Regions from separate parts of the Priestia sp. YIM B13490 genome, predicted to be linked through region 3. Evidence: riboswitches for the same ligand, from Rfam matches in the RefSeq annotation. Region 3 holds a riboswitch; each other region holds the start of a gene.
What was found. A riboswitch is a leader RNA that binds a small molecule or an ion and turns the genes downstream of it on or off. The one in region 3 is predicted to bind ZMP and ZTP.
Positions count from the first base shown of each region.

Region 1 (5,641 bases), on a different contig from region 3:
CAATTTAAACAAAGAAAGAAATTAAAAGAAATAAACGAAATATATGAAAGATAGAAACATAACTATGTACACGCTGTTAATATGAAGTGCAGAACCTTTGGAGGCTTATATGCAAGAATATATTTTTTATCTTCCCTATTTTAAATCAGCGGGAAAGACCATAGCAGTTACAAATGAAAATGGAGAAAACGTCGGACAGCTTAAGAGAATGCATAAAAATATGTGGACGAAAAGTATTGATTTTTTAACTCGTGATGGACTTCCAGTGTTAGATTCTATTTCTTGGTTTCCTATCTTTTCCTGCGGCTTAAAGGTACATTTACAAGTTCAATGGGAAGGAAGAACGGTGTTTATTGATCACGTGAAAAAACACCGGTGGGTGATAAAAGAAAATGGAAAAACAGTGGGGCATCTATTAGGTAAAGGACTAATTAAAAACGAAGGAGCACAAGAAATTAGATGGGGAAATAACGTCTACATGTTAAGCAGTCATGAAGCTATAGAGGAAGCGTGTATTTTTAATCAAAAAAGAGAAAAAGTCGCAGAGTTTAAATCAGACCTTTTTCATTTTAAAGAAGGCAAACACTCAATAAGAGTAACAGAAGAACTGCCCGTACCCATTTTTATCGCTTCTTACTATATAACTACTTTTATTATGCCATACATATAATCAGGCGCAGAATGATTCTGCGCCTGATTTTTATATCATGATTTTACAAATATCATTTGTGAATTCAACGGGATCACTAATAGATAAGCCTTCAATTAGAAGAGCTTGGTTATATAATAAATTTGTATAAAGGTCTAATTTCCCTTTATCATTTTCAAATGCATCTTTTAAAGAAGCAAATACATCATGATTTACGTTAATTTCTAACACTTTTTCTGCTTTTACATGCTGATTGTCAGGCATCGCACTTAAAATTTTCTCCATTTCAATCGTTACTTCACCATCAGCTGATAAGCAAACGGGATGTGTTTTTAAACGTTTAGACGCGCGCACATCTCCTATTTTTCCCCCCAAAGCTTTTTTCATATAGTCAAATAGCTCTTTATTTTCTCTTTCCTCAGACTCATTGAGCTGTTCTTCTTCTGCTTCAATCCCTAAGTCACTGCTTGAAACAGATTTAAATTCTTTTTCTTCGTACGTCATTAACATTTTAATCGCAAATTCATCGATATCTTCTGTAAAATATAGAATTTCGTAACCTTTATCTGCAACCAATTCTGCTTGAGGAAGCTTTTCAATTCGGTCGTACGATTCGCCTGATGCATAATAGATATACCTTTGATCCTCAGGCATGCGCGATACATATTCGTCTAGTGTTACGAGCTTTTTCTCTGTAGAAGAATAGAATAAAAGCAGGTCTTTTAATACGTCTTTGTTGCTGCCAAAGTCACTGTAAACACCGTACTTCAGCTGGCGGCCAAATGATTCATAAAACTTCTCGTACTTTTCACGTTCGTTTTTAAGTAAGCTTTTTAATTCATTTTTGATTTTCTTGCCGATGTTTTTGGCAATCAGCTGAAGCTGTCGGTCTTGCTGCAAAATTTCACGTGAAATATTAAGAGATAAATCTTCAGAATCTACCATACCTTTTACAAAGCTAAAGTAATCTGGAAGAAGATCTGCACATTTATTCATAATTAAGACGCCGTTTGAATACAGTTCAAGCCCTTTTTCAAATTCTTTTGAGTAGTAATCAAACGGACTATTTTCTGGAATAAATAAAATGGCATTGTAGCGAATCGTTCCATCCACATTAATATGAAGGTGAGTGAGCGGTTTATCAAATCCGTAGCGCTTTTCTGAATAAAACTGCTCATAGTCTTCTGAAGTCAATTCATTTTTATTTTTCTTCCAGATCGGTACCATACTGTTGATAACTTGCTCTTCTGTATAATCTTCTAGCTCGTTATCAGAACCTTCTTTAGGACGTTTTTCCGTTATGTCCATTTTAATCGGGTAGCGGATAAAGTCTGAATACTTTTTAATAATCTCTTTTAAACGATAATCTTCTAGATACTCATCATATGTTTCATCTTCTGTATTTTCTTTAATTTTTAAAATAATTTGAGTCCCAACCGTTTCTTTTTCGCAAGGTTCGATTGTATAGCCATCAGCACCAGTAGATTCCCATTTATAGGCTTCATCGCAGCCTAACGCTTTACTAATCACGGTCACGACATCTGCCACCATGAACGCTGCGTAAAACCCAACGCCGAATTGGCCGATAATCGTGTGCCCGTCCTTTGTTTCATTTTCGTTTTTAAACGCAAGGGAACCGCTTCGCGCAATTGTGCCCAAGCTGCTTTCAAGCTCTTCTTGCGTCATGCCAATTCCAGTATCCGTAATGGTTAAGGTACGGTTAGTTTTATCTGGTGTTACTTTTATGTAATAGCTTTCTTTGTTAAAACGCAAGGAGTCGTCTGTTAAGGCTTTGTAATAAATTTTATCGATTGCATCACTTGAATTTGATAGAAGTTCTCTCAAAAATACTTCTTTTTGAGAATAGATGGAATTAATCATCATCTCTAATAATCGCTTTGATTCAGCTTTGAATTCTTTTTTTGACATAAGAAATTCTCCTTTCCAAATAGGGCTTATAAAATAATTAGCACTTGAGTGGATAGAGTGCTAATCACTCTTCTTATTTAACATGTATTAGGGTATTTGTCAATATATTAGGAGATTCGCTAAAGAGATTAAAAATTAGACTGAAAAAAGCAAACTTTTAAAAAAAGGTTGAACGTTCTGAAAGAGTTTGCTAGAATATACTTAATTTCAAAGACTATATGTGACTGGCGAAACGCGGATAACCGTGAGGAAGCATATAGTGACGTAGCCGTTCGCCTGGGCAGAGGTAAGGGATTAATACATATCTCTTACCTCTTTCTGTTTAGGGGGAGAGGATATAGAAGTTATCACATATGTAGGCTAAAAAACCAGACTTTTTAAAAAAATAAAAATGAAGTTCCTTTATCCAAAGGTAAAAACATGTAAAACTACGATGATAATCAGAGGAGAGTACAAAATGAGCACATTAACATTAAAAAAAGTACAAACAATCAAAACATTAAACAACATTGCACAAAAAGGTCTAAATGTTTTTAATCAAGAAGGTTATCAAATTGACAACGACAGCGAAAGTCCAGATGCGATTGTCGTGCGTAGCTTTAACATGCACAGCATGGCATTTGACCAAAATTTAAAAGCTATTGCACGAGCTGGAGCAGGGGTTAATAATATACCGGTGGACGCTTGCACGGAGCAAGGTATCGTTGTATTTAATACGCCAGGAGCTAATGCAAACGCAGTAAAAGAAATGGTTTTAACTACAATTATGGCTTCTTCTCGTAACTTATTTGCTGGAGTTGAATGGACAAAAGGATTGGATGGCCAAGGTGATCAAATTCCTAAGTTAGTTGAAGCAGGTAAAAAACAGTTTGTTGGAAAAGAAATCAAAGGTAAAACGTTAGGCGTTATTGGTTTAGGTGCAATTGGTGCTCTTGTAGCAAACGATGCGCTTGATTTAGATATGGACGTAATTGGTTTTGATCCATTCATTTCTGTTAATACAGCTTGGAATTTGTCTCGCAACGTACAGCGTGCAATGTCTCTAGAAGAACTATTTGCAGCATCTGACTATATTACGGTTCACGTTCCATTAACGGACGATACAAAAGGTGTTTTCAATAAAGAAACGTTTAGCATCATGAAACCTGATGTTCATATTTTGAACTTCTCACGCGGTGAGCTTGTAAACGAAGAAGATATGAAAGCTGCTCTTGAAAGTGGAAAAGTTGGAAGATACATTACAGATTTCCCAAATCAAAATGTCTTGAACATGAAAAATGTTGTGCCAATTCCTCATCTAGGGGCATCAACTCAAGAATCAGAAGAAAACTGTGCGGTAATGGCAGCACGTCAAGTGAAAAATTTCTTAGAAACAGGAAACGTTAAAAACTCAGTGAACTTCCCGAATGCATCTCTTCCTTACACTGGGAAAAAACGCGTAGCTGCTTTCCATCACAACGTGCCGAATATGGTAGGACAACTTACGCAAGTATTCTCAAACTACAATTTAAACATCGCAGATATGGTGAACAGAAGCCGCGGTGAATATGCGTATACAATGATCGATATTGACAATCAAGTAAGTGACGAGATTGTGCCTGAGCTAGAAGAAAAAATCGGTCAAATTGAAGGAATTATTACAAGTCGTATTATCTAATTTGGTTCCCATCATATTTTAGTGTTACAGCCCTAACTTAGAAAAGTTAGGGCTGTTTTTACATGGTGTTTACCTCATATCAATTCCTTCATTCTCATAGCATATAGAAATACCTTTAAAGAGGTGAACGTTTTGTCAGGAGAACTGATAGGAATTTTGATAGGGTCGCTCATCGCGCTGGCAGGAACATTCATTACGTCTGTTGTAGCTATAGTGATGTCGAAAGAGCAATACAAACAAGAGCTTCGCAAAGCATTTATCCAAAAGAAAGTTGATGCCTATACCCATGTGTGTCAAGTTATTCTAGCTATAAAAAACGATTTACTTACAAAAACTGTTTCTTCAGCTGGCTTAAACTGGACGGCTCAATCTATTAACAAAATAGCAGATGTGTGTATTACGGAAGGGCTATGGATCGATGAAGAAGACAGCAAAAAGCTGGAGGTTCTGCAGAAGCAACTTTCAAAATTTGTATTTGATGAAATAGAACTGTCTAGACATGATATTCTCACAGCCTGTTATGAAATTGTTGAATATTGCGAAAAAAAGGTAAGGATTCTTCATTCTATGACTACAAAAGAATAGGTGATTACTACTTTAAGAAGTGATAGTAGAAGTATTAAAAAAGCATCGGAATATAAAGTCAAAAAACAATCCGTTTATACACCAGCAGTCGACGAGGGCATTAAGCGATAGGAAAAGATAGGCTCAGTACCGGGTCTATCTTTTTGCGTTTATATAAAGATTAAATATATTTCTAAATGCATGTGTCCAAGCATTTATAGAAAAACTTCATAAAATATAGTACAGAAAGGAGATGATTGTATGTCGAATTACGAGTCGAGTAAACCTTATATTAAAGCCGTTAATATACCTAATCCTTTATATCAATCTTTAAAAGGAGACTATTTTGTCGGACAAACTGAGCCTATTCGTTTTGGTGGAAATAGAAATGCTTGGGGCGGGTTAGTTAACCCTTCCGGCTCCGGAGTAGATTTATTTGTGAATGCTTTTACTATCACTAACTATTCCAACGAACCTTTTACTGCTGAAATTTGGTTTAATTCTATCCCGCCTGGAAAAGGAACAACTTCAGATAATGTGAGTCCAGCAAATACTACAATACGTTCAAAGCCAAAAGGGAAAATTAAATTTGCAGAAATGGTAAAAGGCTTTCCTACCAAAGGGGTAAACGTATTTAACCGTGTTGTTCCGCCGAAAAGTACATTAGTAAGTGATGAAGATGGAAAATTTATCTTTCCAAACAACGGTTCATACGTTATTTTCCTAGTTTCTCCGGGAAATAAAGAAATTAAAGCTGAAATTGCATATGGATGGTTTGAAAAAAACGTAAGAAGGACTGTTAACTGAATAGGTCTTAGCGATTGTATGAGAAGTGTATGAGC
Region 1 covers NZ_JBHZOT010000003.1:604,232-609,872, forward strand. Annotated here, with positions in the region: gene ACFX4R_RS12975 (DUF817 domain-containing protein) at 1-54, shown strand, start outside; gene ACFX4R_RS12980 (tubby C-terminal domain-like protein) at 110-670, shown strand; gene htpG (molecular chaperone HtpG) at 701-2,578, opposite strand; ZMP/ZTP riboswitch at 2,789-2,867, shown strand; gene ACFX4R_RS12990 (phosphoglycerate dehydrogenase) at 3,036-4,235, shown strand; gene ACFX4R_RS12995 (hypothetical protein) at 4,359-4,820, shown strand; gene ACFX4R_RS13000 (DUF6143 family protein) at 5,061-5,606, shown strand.
Region 1: another riboswitch for ZMP and ZTP. It lies ahead of ACFX4R_RS12990 (phosphoglycerate dehydrogenase); the one in region 3 lies ahead of ACFX4R_RS20065 (phosphoribosylaminoimidazolecarboxamide formyltransferase).

Region 2 (5,641 bases), on a different contig from region 3:
AATGTTGGGAAAGAGAATCTGCTCCGCCCCCTTCTGAAAAAGAGAATATTATCTAAAAAAAGTTCAGCCAATTGGCTGAACTTTTTTTATGCGTTTTTCTTTAATTCAGTTTGCGCAGTGCCTTTAGAAAACAATGTTTCTTTCACGCCGTTAGTTGCTGCTTTTGTTTTGGCCGAAAAGATTGGATTTAAAATAACAACTACGAGTAAGTTAGATAATAATCCCCAGAATCCTTCATAAAGACCAAATGAATTTCCTGTGGCATGTACGGTAAACGTCACAACCAGCCCTACTACTAATCCAGCAATCGTACTTTCTTTCGATTGATTTCTCCAGAACAGACTGATAACGATAGCCGGGAAGATTTGTACCATACCGGATACCCCTAGTAACTGTAGGGAAACAAGTGCTTGAGGGAATAATAAACCGAATAAAAGTGCCAGTCCAATAACAACGAAAACCATCGAACGAGTAACCATTGTTAATGTTTTACCCTGTACATTTGGATTAATTAAATCTCTGAATATATTATTTGCAAATAAGTTAGACGCTCCGATAGCCATGATAGAACATGGAATTAATGAAGCAAGAGCAATCGTTGCATAAGCTAACCCTTGGCCAATGCCGCCATATGAATATTGAATTAAGGTTAATAATGCTAATCTAGGATCCGTTGTATCTTGAGGTAATACTTGATAAGCAATAAATCCTAAGAAGATGACTAGAATTAAAACAATATTGTAAAGCGGTAAGAAAATAGCATTTTTACGAAGCGAATCTGCACTTTTAGCAGTGAAAACACCTGTAGCAGCGTGGGCCCACATGAATAAAGCTAAAGCAGATACGAGTGATGCTGTAATAAACCATGGAATGCCTTTAGGTCCTTGTGTTGGGATCGTTAATAGCTGAGGTGAATCCTTTGCAACATTGTCGATCATGTTGCCCCAGCTTCCAAAATGCATAATTGGCAGAGAAACAACCATAAATAACATAATCGCCCATACTAAAATATCTTTAATAATTGCCGTATATGTGGGACCTTTAATTCCGCTGAAAAAGGTATAAAGAGCCACAAGAAAGAATGAAAGAATAACGACTGCTTTTACGTTAATGTAGCCAGTTCCTGCAACGCGAAGAGTATCTTGAATACCGCTAAGCTGAAGATCAATATATGGAATGAGCATCAATACACCTACTATAGCAATTAAAGAGGAGAGAAATTTACTGCTAAAACGTTCTCTGGCATAATCAGCAAGCGTAGTAAGTTTGTGCTTTTTAGCAACAGTCCAAAGCTTTGGAAGAAAAAAGTATGAAATTAAAAAGGCTAAAACAGAGTAAGGAATAGCAAAAAATGCGATGCTTCCCCCCTGATAAGCTGTACTTGTAAGACCTAGGAATGTATAAGCAGTATATAAATCTGCTCCTACTAAAAGCCAGACGAGCAGGCTTCCAAAACGTCTTCCACCTACAGCCCACTCTTCAACTGAGCTTCTAGATGATTTGTCACGTCCCGCTATAAAGCCAATTGCGATAACGACAAGAACAATTGCTGATGTGATTAAAAGTGCGGTTAAATTTCCTTGCATTATTCAATGTCCCCCCAAGATTTTTGTAAACGATAAATGATAAATGTACACACAGGCGTTAAGAAGACCCATAAAAATAACCATAAATGCAAAAGAGGTAATCCAAAAATAATTGGATGAATGTTATTTACAAAAGGTAAAAAAACGAATTGAGCAATAAATGGAATGATGAATAAAATAAAAATTATGAATTTTCTGTTCAATTTTACTCCTCCTACTAAAAATTTATCTAACAATGTTCACTATGATAGCAAGTCTGACATGGTAAAGCAATAAGTTTTTTGAAAATTTCGTTATAATCTATGGAAATTTTTTTAGAAAAACAAAAAAGAGGTTATGGTGGGAGTATATTTGAAATGATTACGAAGGAAAAAAAGGGGGATAATCTAAGCGAAGTTGCTCTTGAAGCAAAAAGAGAACGGTAAAGAAGAAATTTAGTTTTGACCGGGAAGTTTTTATTATTTCGCTGAGATAAAGTATATTGCTATTGCATCATAAGAAAAGAATTTGTATGTTCAAATAGAGATTCATGGAAAGAATAAAACAGAGCAAATAAAAAAACTAGACAATAAGTGCTTGTCTAGTTCCACCACTCTGTCAGTGGTCCTTTGTCGCCATAAACAGGATCTGTTGTAGGAATAGGTACTTGTGCAATTTCATCAAATACGTGAGGGCGATCAGTTTGTTTTCCTGTTCTTAAATTGTAATCCATGCCCTCTGGATAAGCTCCAACCACTTTAAAATCAGCAGTTGACTGCAGACGCATATGCCCTGTTCCTGCAGGAAGTACGAGCACATCGCCAGCATGCACCACGATATTTTCCCCCATATGTCCACCTAGTTTTAAACGTGCAGATCCGCTAATTACACCTAGTGCTTCATGAGAATTACTGTGGTAATGGTGAAAATCATGTATGCCGCCTACCCAGCTGTTTTTCCAGTTGTGAGAATTAAAAATGCTCTCCACTTTCTCTTTCTTACTAATAAATACGTGTTCATACAACAAAACTGGAAGACGAGGGTGATTTGGAATGGTTCCGTCGTCATCAAAATAAAGAACTTTTACATTTGCATAATTCATAAGCATCCCTCTAACAATCTTTTTTCGTAATTTTCCCTGTTTTGTGCTTGCGTAAACAGAGAAGTTTGCTCGAAGTACTTCATTTGTTGCGAAGTGCATGATATGTAGGTTTTAACGTTTTCCTAAAAGAAGTCTCCCACTTCAAGCGTAGCTAAGCGGTGGGCAGTTCACTTTAGTATCTTTTCTTCATATTGTATATAAGTAAAGGGTCTAGTGCAAGAATTCTATGGATATATAGCTGTTAATTCTTATTATGTAAATGAATATTATATATTAATATAATTTTTAGAAGGTAATCTGCTCGTGGAGTAAAAGAATCAAACAACAAGAAAAGTTAGGATTTTAGTTGTTTTTTTTTGTAATTAAAAAGAGATTTCAGAAGTTTTATTCGGAATTTTACGAATAATTTATTATCTTTATAAAAGTAATGTAAACATTTTTGTGTATTGAGTAATAGAAATGAATGTTATATACTGATAAAAAATATATTCCTATATGTGACTGGCGCAACATGGATGACCATGGGGGAGCATATAGCGTATAAGCCGCGCGCCTGGGCAAACACTTGAGAAAATTCCGCAAGTGTTTTTTTTATTTTCCTAGGGAAGAGGAGTAGATTTGGATGAGCAATATGCAAAGGAAGATGGGAACATTTGCTTTAACCATGACAGGCATAGGTTCGATTATCGGTTCAGGGTGGCTGTTTGGAGCATGGAAAGCAGCTCAAATTGCGGGACCCGCGGCTATTTTTTCATGGGTTATTGGAATGGTGGTTATTTTGACCATTGCCCTATCATATGCTGAACTGGGCGCGATGTTTCCACAAGCAGGGGGGATGGTTAAATATCCTCAGTATTCACACGGATCATTTATTGGTTTTTTGGCTGCTTGGGCTAACTGGATTTCAATCGCTTCAACGATAACAGTGGAGGCTATTGCATCTGTGCAATATATGAGTACTTGGCCCTGGAAGTGGGCTCGCTGGACTCATGAATTGGTAGACAATGGCATTTTAACGTCCAAGGGGTTGGCAGTTGCGTCTTTGTTATTATTCGTTTACTTTTTTGTGAACTATTGGACGGTAAATCTCTTTGCTAAAGCAAACTCATTTATTACGATTGTTAAATTAATTATTCCTGGTTTAACGGCAGGGGCTTTATTTTTCGCTGGTTTTCATAGTGGAAACTTTTCAAGTGAGCATGGGGTTGCCCCTTATGGGTGGGCCAGTGTTTTAACGGCAGTGGCAACATCAGGTATTGTGTTTGCATTTAATGGGTTTCAAAGTCCTGTAAATATGGCAGGAGAAGCAAAATCACCTAATAAATCGATTCCGATAGCTGTAATTGGTTCAATTTTTATTGCAGGAATTGTATACATTATATTGCAAATTGTCTTTATCGGAGCAGTAAGTCCGTCATCAATTGCTGATGGATGGAATCATTTGAATTTTAATTCTCCTTTTGCTGATTTAGCGATTGCGCTTGGAATTAACTGGCTAACAATTGTGTTATACGCAGACGCATTTGTTTCTCCTTCCGGCACAGGTGCTACATATACGGCAACTACTTCTAGAATGTTATACGGGATGCAGCAAAATGGATACTTGCCAAAGATATTTGGTACTCTTCATCCACTTTACAATGTCCCGCGCCCAGCTATGTGGCTGAATTTAGCAGCTTGCTTCTTGTTTCTCTTTTTATTTAGAGGATGGGGTGTCTTAGCAGAAGTGATCTCAGTAGCGACGCTTATCTCTTATATTATGGGTCCTGTAGCGCTTATAACATTAAGAAAAACGGCTTCACACTTTTACCGTCCATTTTATTTAAAAGGGGCATCAGTTATTGCGCCATGCGGCTTCGTTTTTGCTTCCTTGACGCTTTACTGGGCAAGGTGGCCACTTACAGGTGAAGTGATCTTTATTATGGCAATTGGCCTGCCTGTTTATTTTTATTACCAAGCGAAAAATAAATGGGTGGGCTTTAAAAAAGAATTTTTAACCGGGGCTTGGATGCTTATCTATTTAGCGTGCATGATTTTTATTTCCTACATAGGAAGCGAAAAATTCGGAGGCAAAAATATTTTGCCTTTCGGATGGGATATGCTAGTGATTGCTTGCGTATCATTAGCTTTTTATTACTGGGGAATTAAAAGCGGCAAATCTAACCGATATATGAAAGAAGCTGAACAAATCAATCAAGAAAATTTTAAATCTAAATAAAAAAACACGAGCCCGTGCTCGTGTTTTTTTATTTAGGTCAGTGGAGAATTTAGACTTAGTTTTTATCAAAATATTGTAAAAAATATAGATTTTAAGGTTTAAGTATTTATACAGGGGGAACCTTTATTTGGGATAAAGTTCTAAAAAAACAAAATAAAGGGGATTGGGAAGCTGTGAAAAAAATGAATGTTTTGGCTTTGGCTTTTGTACTTATGCTAGTATTAGCGGCTTGCAACAGTTCTAAGGAAACGGGAGGATCCACTTCGGCTAAAAATAAGACGATTGAAGCATCCATTGACAGCGCTTCTTACATTTTAGTAGATAGTGATGAAGGAGCTACAAGTGAAGAAAAAGGGCTGTTGAAAGTTGATTTAAAAGTGAAAAATGTATCCAAAAACAGTATATCTTTATCAGATTATGACGGTGTGTATTTATACGAAGGAGATGAACAGCTGTCTCCAAAAACGGGAGTGAACAGTCGTGAGCTTGGACTAGAAAGCAGTGCATCTGACAAGATTGGCGCTGGAAAGCAAAAAAAATTAACATTTGTCTTTGAAGTCAAAAAAGATAAAAAGTACAAAATTGGGCTTCAGCCAAAATCATCTGATTATGATGAAGAAATCGACGAAGTGACATTAACACTGGATACGAAAAAATACGCCAAAAGCTATAATAAGCTGCAAGACCCAGAAAAAGCTCTGCAAGCTTACACAGAAGTCCTTTACTTAAACAAAGAAAACGTAGACTATGATAAAT
Region 2 covers NZ_JBHZOT010000002.1:720,591-726,231, reverse strand. Annotated here, with positions in the region: gene ACFX4R_RS09030 (alanine/glycine:cation symporter family protein) at 1-56, shown strand, start outside; gene ACFX4R_RS09025 (sodium:solute symporter family protein) at 87-1,586, opposite strand; gene ACFX4R_RS09020 (DUF3311 domain-containing protein) at 1,586-1,789, opposite strand; gene ACFX4R_RS09015 (cupin domain-containing protein) at 2,167-2,766, opposite strand; ZMP/ZTP riboswitch at 3,155-3,233, shown strand; gene ACFX4R_RS09010 (glutamate/serine transporter AimA) at 3,290-4,885, shown strand; gene ACFX4R_RS09005 (DUF5105 domain-containing protein) at 5,068-5,641, shown strand, end outside.
Region 2: another riboswitch for ZMP and ZTP. It lies ahead of ACFX4R_RS09010 (glutamate/serine transporter AimA); the one in region 3 lies ahead of ACFX4R_RS20065 (phosphoribosylaminoimidazolecarboxamide formyltransferase).

Region 3 (5,641 bases):
AAAAAAGTAAAATGTACCTTATAAGGTTTAGCTTTTATAACTTTTCGATTTTAGCTCTTTTAACTCTTGTTTATTATTTTACGATGAAAAATCAACATTTCTTTTAATACAAAGTAATTGGTTTAAACAACTTTGGGGTTCTACCAATATAAAAAAACCAATTTCTCAAATTTTAATACTGAGAAATTGGTTTTTTATTATGAGATTTTAATTTGATATAATAGTATTTTTAATTTTTTTCCACATAACTCAATAGGGGGATACAACGAAATGAGTAAAAAAACGGCTTTGTTGCTTATAGATGTCCAAAACATCATGTTTTCTTATGAAGGTGGATCTTTATGGAATGAACAGCAAGTGCTTCAAAATATTACTTATCTAAGGGAAAAAGCTCACCAATCTAATGTGCCAATTATCTATATCCAGCATACAGACCCTAGTTATAATAGTATGCTTAGTGAAGGAAAAGTCACATGGGAAATCCATCGTGATGTTAGCCCCTTACCAACAGACATAGTTATTCAAAAATCTTCTTGGGACGCATTTTATCAAACAACTCTACATAAAAAACTTCAGGAACTTGAAATTGGAAGATTAGTCATTGCAGGGATGCAAACTGAATTTTGTTTAGATACTACTTGTAGAAGAGCATATAGCTTAGGTTATAAAGAGAATATCTTAGTAAAAGATGCTCATAGCACATTTGATACGGCTGTGCTTTCAGCTTCAAAAATAGTAGAACATCATAATAATATTCTAGGCGGCAGATTCGTTACATTAAAAGAAGTAAAGAAAATTATATTTTAATCTAATAAATAACTTTTCAAAGGAAAAAACAGCCTTTCAAAGGCTGTTTTTTGTTCCTGGAACGCACATTATGGTAACTAATTTCGTATAGGATATACATCTAGTCCTCCTTTATTTGTTAAAATTAAAGAAAAGGGGGGAGGGACCATATGATCATATCTGCAATGGTTGCTGTAGGAAAAGAAAATGTAATTGGGAAGGATAATGATATTCCCTGGAGACTCCCAAATGATTGGAAATATCTAAGAAAAGTTACTATGGGGCATTCAATTATTTTAGGTAGGAAGAATTATGAATCCATCGGAAAACCTCTGGAGGGACGTAAAAATATTATAATGACCACAAATGAAAATTATAAAGCTCCAGGTTGTTATATAGCTCATTCAGTTGAACAAGCTCTTTCCATGTGCGAAGGGGAAGAAGTATTTATCCTTGGAGGAGAGGAAATTTATCGACAATTCCAACCCTACACTCATAAATTGTACATAACTAAAATCAATCATTATTTCAAAGGTGATCGCTTCTTTCCAGAGTTTGATTTTTCTCTATGGAAAGAGTTATCGGTTGAAAAAGGTATTGAAGATGAAAGAAATCATTATGAACATTACTTTCATGTATATGAAAAAATCAACTAATTAAGTTAAGATACCAATAAATACCTTTTATGTAAATTAGATTAGTATATAATATATAATTTAAAAAGAAAAATTTAGATAAAAGTATTGTTAAAATTACTTTTATTATGTAAAATTTACCTATAAAACAGACTATGTGTTACTGGCGTAAACATGGAGGACCATGAGGAAGCACATAGATAACGGCCGTACGCCTGGGCAAAGTATTTGAACATGAGTTCAAATACTTTTTTTATTTAGAAAGGGGATTTTTTACATGAAAGAGATTGGTTTACGGTACGGAATGAACCCAAATCAAAGTAAAGCTAAAGTTCAGAATGCTAAAAACACGCCTATTAAAATCTTAAATGGAGAAGCGAGTTATATTAACTTTCTAGATGCATTAAACGCTTTTCAACTGGTTCGGGAGCTTCGACAGGCTACTGATCAACCTGCAGCTGCATCCTTTAAACACGTAAGTCCAGCAGGTGCAGCTGTGTACTCTCCACTAAATGAGACACTTACTGAATCCTATTTTGTTAAAGGCCTAGACCTGTCTCCATTAGCGATTGCTTATGCAAGAGCGCGTGGGACAGATAGGATGTCTTCATTTGGAGATTGTGCTGCTTTTAGTGATGAAGTGGATATAACTGTAGCTAATCTCCTCAAAACAGAGGTTTCTGATATGATTGTTTCACCAAGCTACACTCAAGAAGCACTAGAGATTTTGAAACAGAAAAAGAAAGGAAAATATCTAATTTTAGAGATTGATCCAAATTATGTGCCTGATCTAATTGAAAAAAGAACGATATTTGGCATTACTCTAGAACAACAAAGAAATGATGTACAGATTGGGAAAGAAGTTTTCAATCAGATTGTTACGACTCAATGTGATATCCCTGATCATGCAAAGAGAGACCTTCTTGTTGCTCTTATTACATTAAAATATACACAATCAAACTCCATTTGTTTCGCATTAGATGGCCAAACAATTGGAATTGGTGCTGGACAGCAGTCCCGTATTCATTGTACGAGGTTGGCTGCTGAAAAAGCTGATAAATGGTGGCTAAGACAACATCCAAGAGCCCTTAACATGAAGTTCAGAGAAGGCATTTCTCGTGTAGAAGTTAATAATGCAATTGATGGATGGCTGAATGATGATATTACTGAGGTAGAAAATGAGCACTGGAAACAATGTTTTGAGGAGGTCCCTGCTAGGCTAAGTAAGAGTGAAAAACGAGAATGGCTAAAAAGATTAAAAGGCGTTTCCTATGCATCCGACGCTTTTCTACCTTTCCGTGATAATATCGATCGTGCGGCTCAAAGTGGCGTTAAATATGTGGTTCAAACAGGAAATTCTTTACGAGATGAACAAGTTACACAGGCAGCAAATGAATATGGGATGATCATGGCACATTCAGGTATACGTGTATTCCATCATTGAGCTATGAATTAAATATGATTAGCCCAAAAGAGCCAAGACTTATAAAGGGATTGGCTCTTCTAGAATGTTTTCGATACATGCGATTATGGCAACTACATTTTATATCATTTACATATAGTCATCTTTCTTATGAAACGAGGTTATTATGAGTGTCTTTAATTTAATTCAGCTAATTTTTTCAAACGTTCTTTGTCCCTAATAATGTAACCTCGCGACTGCTTTTCAATAGTCTTTGATTTACATAGCTGGGCTAGTACATGGAGTAGATGGCGATATGATACACCCAAGTATTCGCATACTTCAGTATGTTTTTCTTTATAAAAGTTATCATCAGCCGACAACATTATAAAAGCAGCAAGACGGTTCTCGAGTGGATAGGCCTGATTTTGTGTATACTTTGCTGAAATTTTAGTTGCTTTCTCACTTAAAAAACTGCATAAATATCTGAGAAATGTTACATCTGTTAAGAGCTTATTTTTACAGGTGTTAATAGGAATAGCTAAACAAATGGTTTTAGTGACAGTTTGTATAGCTTTAGAATATCTTTGTGAATTTAATAGTTCCACTTCCCCCATAAATGTTGGAGCTTGTAAAAAATTAATCAAGGACACTTTCCCATTTTCGTGTGTAACATAGAGTTTTGCCTTACCTTCAACAAGATAATAAATATATTGAGGATAGGAGCCTTCCTTATAGATAAATTCACCACGTTCAAATTCGCAGACCTGAATAAATGGAGTAATTGGAAAGGAAAAAAGTGATTGAATAGAGTATTTCTCGATATAGTAACTTTGCATAGGCTCGTTTAAAAATTTCATTTTTTCTCCTACTATTATAAAAATATGAGATATCTCACATTATTTTATGTTTTTACATGCTATGATGCAATAAAAGTTGATAGATCAATAGGGAGTTGTTTCATAAAGATGATCAAACAAGATGAATATTGGAATGAAGTAGCTAATAAAAAAGAATTTACTACGCCTTTTCAACCTGAATTATTCCTAACACATGTTAATCACAATGCTGCCATATTAGATTATGGTTGTGGGTATGGACGGACTTTATTGGAATTAAGAAGTTACGATTATAACAATTTACATGGTGTAGACTTTTCAGAAGAAATGATTAAAAGAGCTAAGTCTCATAACTCAGAAATCGATTTTCAAGTTATTCAAAGTGGGAAGCTTCCTTTTTCTAATGATTCTTTGGATGCTGTCTTACTTTTTGCAGTTTTAACATGTGTTCATAAAAGTGAGGAACAAAACGCTATTTTAAATGAGATTAAACGGGTACTAAAGCCAGGAGGTATTATTTACATCAACGACTTTCTACTGAATAGTGATGAAAGAAATAAATTACGTTATGAAAAGGCACTCACTAAGTATCATACATACGGGGTTTTTGAATTACCAGATGGGGCCATTTTACGTCATCATAGCGAAGAACGTGTGAAAGAATGGGTAGATCAATTTGAAACCTTAGAATACAAGAAAGTAGAATATACAACTATGAATGGAAATCGTTCAAATGGTTTAGTTTACATGGGGAAATTAAATTGAATTTATTATAGATAACATATAAAGGGGAATTGTAATGCTAGAGAAATTAGAGCTGGAAAAGATTAATCTTCAAGAAATTACAAAAGATATTAAAGATCAACACGTGAATTTTCCTGTATCGAATATTAATAATCACTGTCTTCGTATAGCTGTATTTTCAGGCGAATACAAATGGCACTATCATTCTAATTCAGATGAGCTTTTTATGGTTTTGGAGGGAGAACTTTTAATTGATTTTAAAGATAGGGATACAGCCGTGTTAAAACCGAATGATACGTTACTTATACCAGCTGGAACAATACATAGAACCAGAGCGAAACAAAGAACAGTAAATCTTTGTTTCGAGGATATAAACGCTGATACCATAATTATTGATGAGTAAATGAAATAACATAAACATTGTAAAAGCCATTTAAGATAAGTCTTAAATGGCTTTTACGTATGTACAGATAAATTCTTATAAGCTGTTTTATGTAAACAGAATATGTTACCGATCTTCCAAGAAAAAATTCTGAAAAGGTATGTTGAACATCACCATTTAGTGAGATATATAAATAAAATAATGAAAAAAGTATTAAGCGAGAAGGTGCGTCTCGTCTAATACTTTTTTCATTATTTTAAGTGGTAAGTTTTATGTTTAATTTTATGAAATCCTATCTGTGAGTCTACTAAATACAATCGGCTTTGTACTCAACATTGGTGGTAAATGCAATTTAAACTGTGATAATTCGCCTTCTACGTCCATCTCATAGGCAATTAACACAGTCATTTCCGTATGAGAAAGATTCCACTTTGTCGTGTATACATTGTAATGATGATGTTTCATCTCTATATTAACTGATTCCCACTTTAAATATAACGTATCGTTTTGTTTATACACTTCCATTTTCCCATATGCAGGATGCTCAAATATCCCTGTATATTCTTCTACTGCATGTGTAAGGGTTGTCTCTTTTACTTGTGGAAGAGGCTTACCTAATTCTTTCATCATTTCTTTAAATTTAGCTGTATCTTCTATAGCTCTTTTACGCCAGTCAATTGCATCTAGCTTCAGAAGCTCATCATAAATTTGATTCGCAAGGTAAGATGGTAATAATGTTGTACCAGTGTTTGTTAATATAACAAGTCCGACATTTTCCTCTGGTATAAAAGATACGAGTGCTGAAAATCCATCAATATTCCCACCATGATGGATTACTCTATAACCCCGATAT
Region 3 covers NZ_JBHZOT010000007.1:3,422-9,062, forward strand. Annotated here, with positions in the region: gene ACFX4R_RS20050 (SLC13 family permease) at 1-107, shown strand, start outside; gene ACFX4R_RS20055 (cysteine hydrolase family protein) at 271-807, shown strand; gene ACFX4R_RS20060 (dihydrofolate reductase) at 957-1,442, shown strand; ZMP/ZTP riboswitch at 1,571-1,649, shown strand; gene ACFX4R_RS20065 (phosphoribosylaminoimidazolecarboxamide formyltransferase) at 1,699-2,865, shown strand; gene yeiL (transcriptional regulator YeiL) at 3,021-3,683, opposite strand; gene ACFX4R_RS20075 (class I SAM-dependent methyltransferase) at 3,792-4,427, shown strand; gene ACFX4R_RS20080 (cupin domain-containing protein) at 4,480-4,809, shown strand; gene ACFX4R_RS20085 (serine hydrolase) at 5,071-5,641, opposite strand, start outside.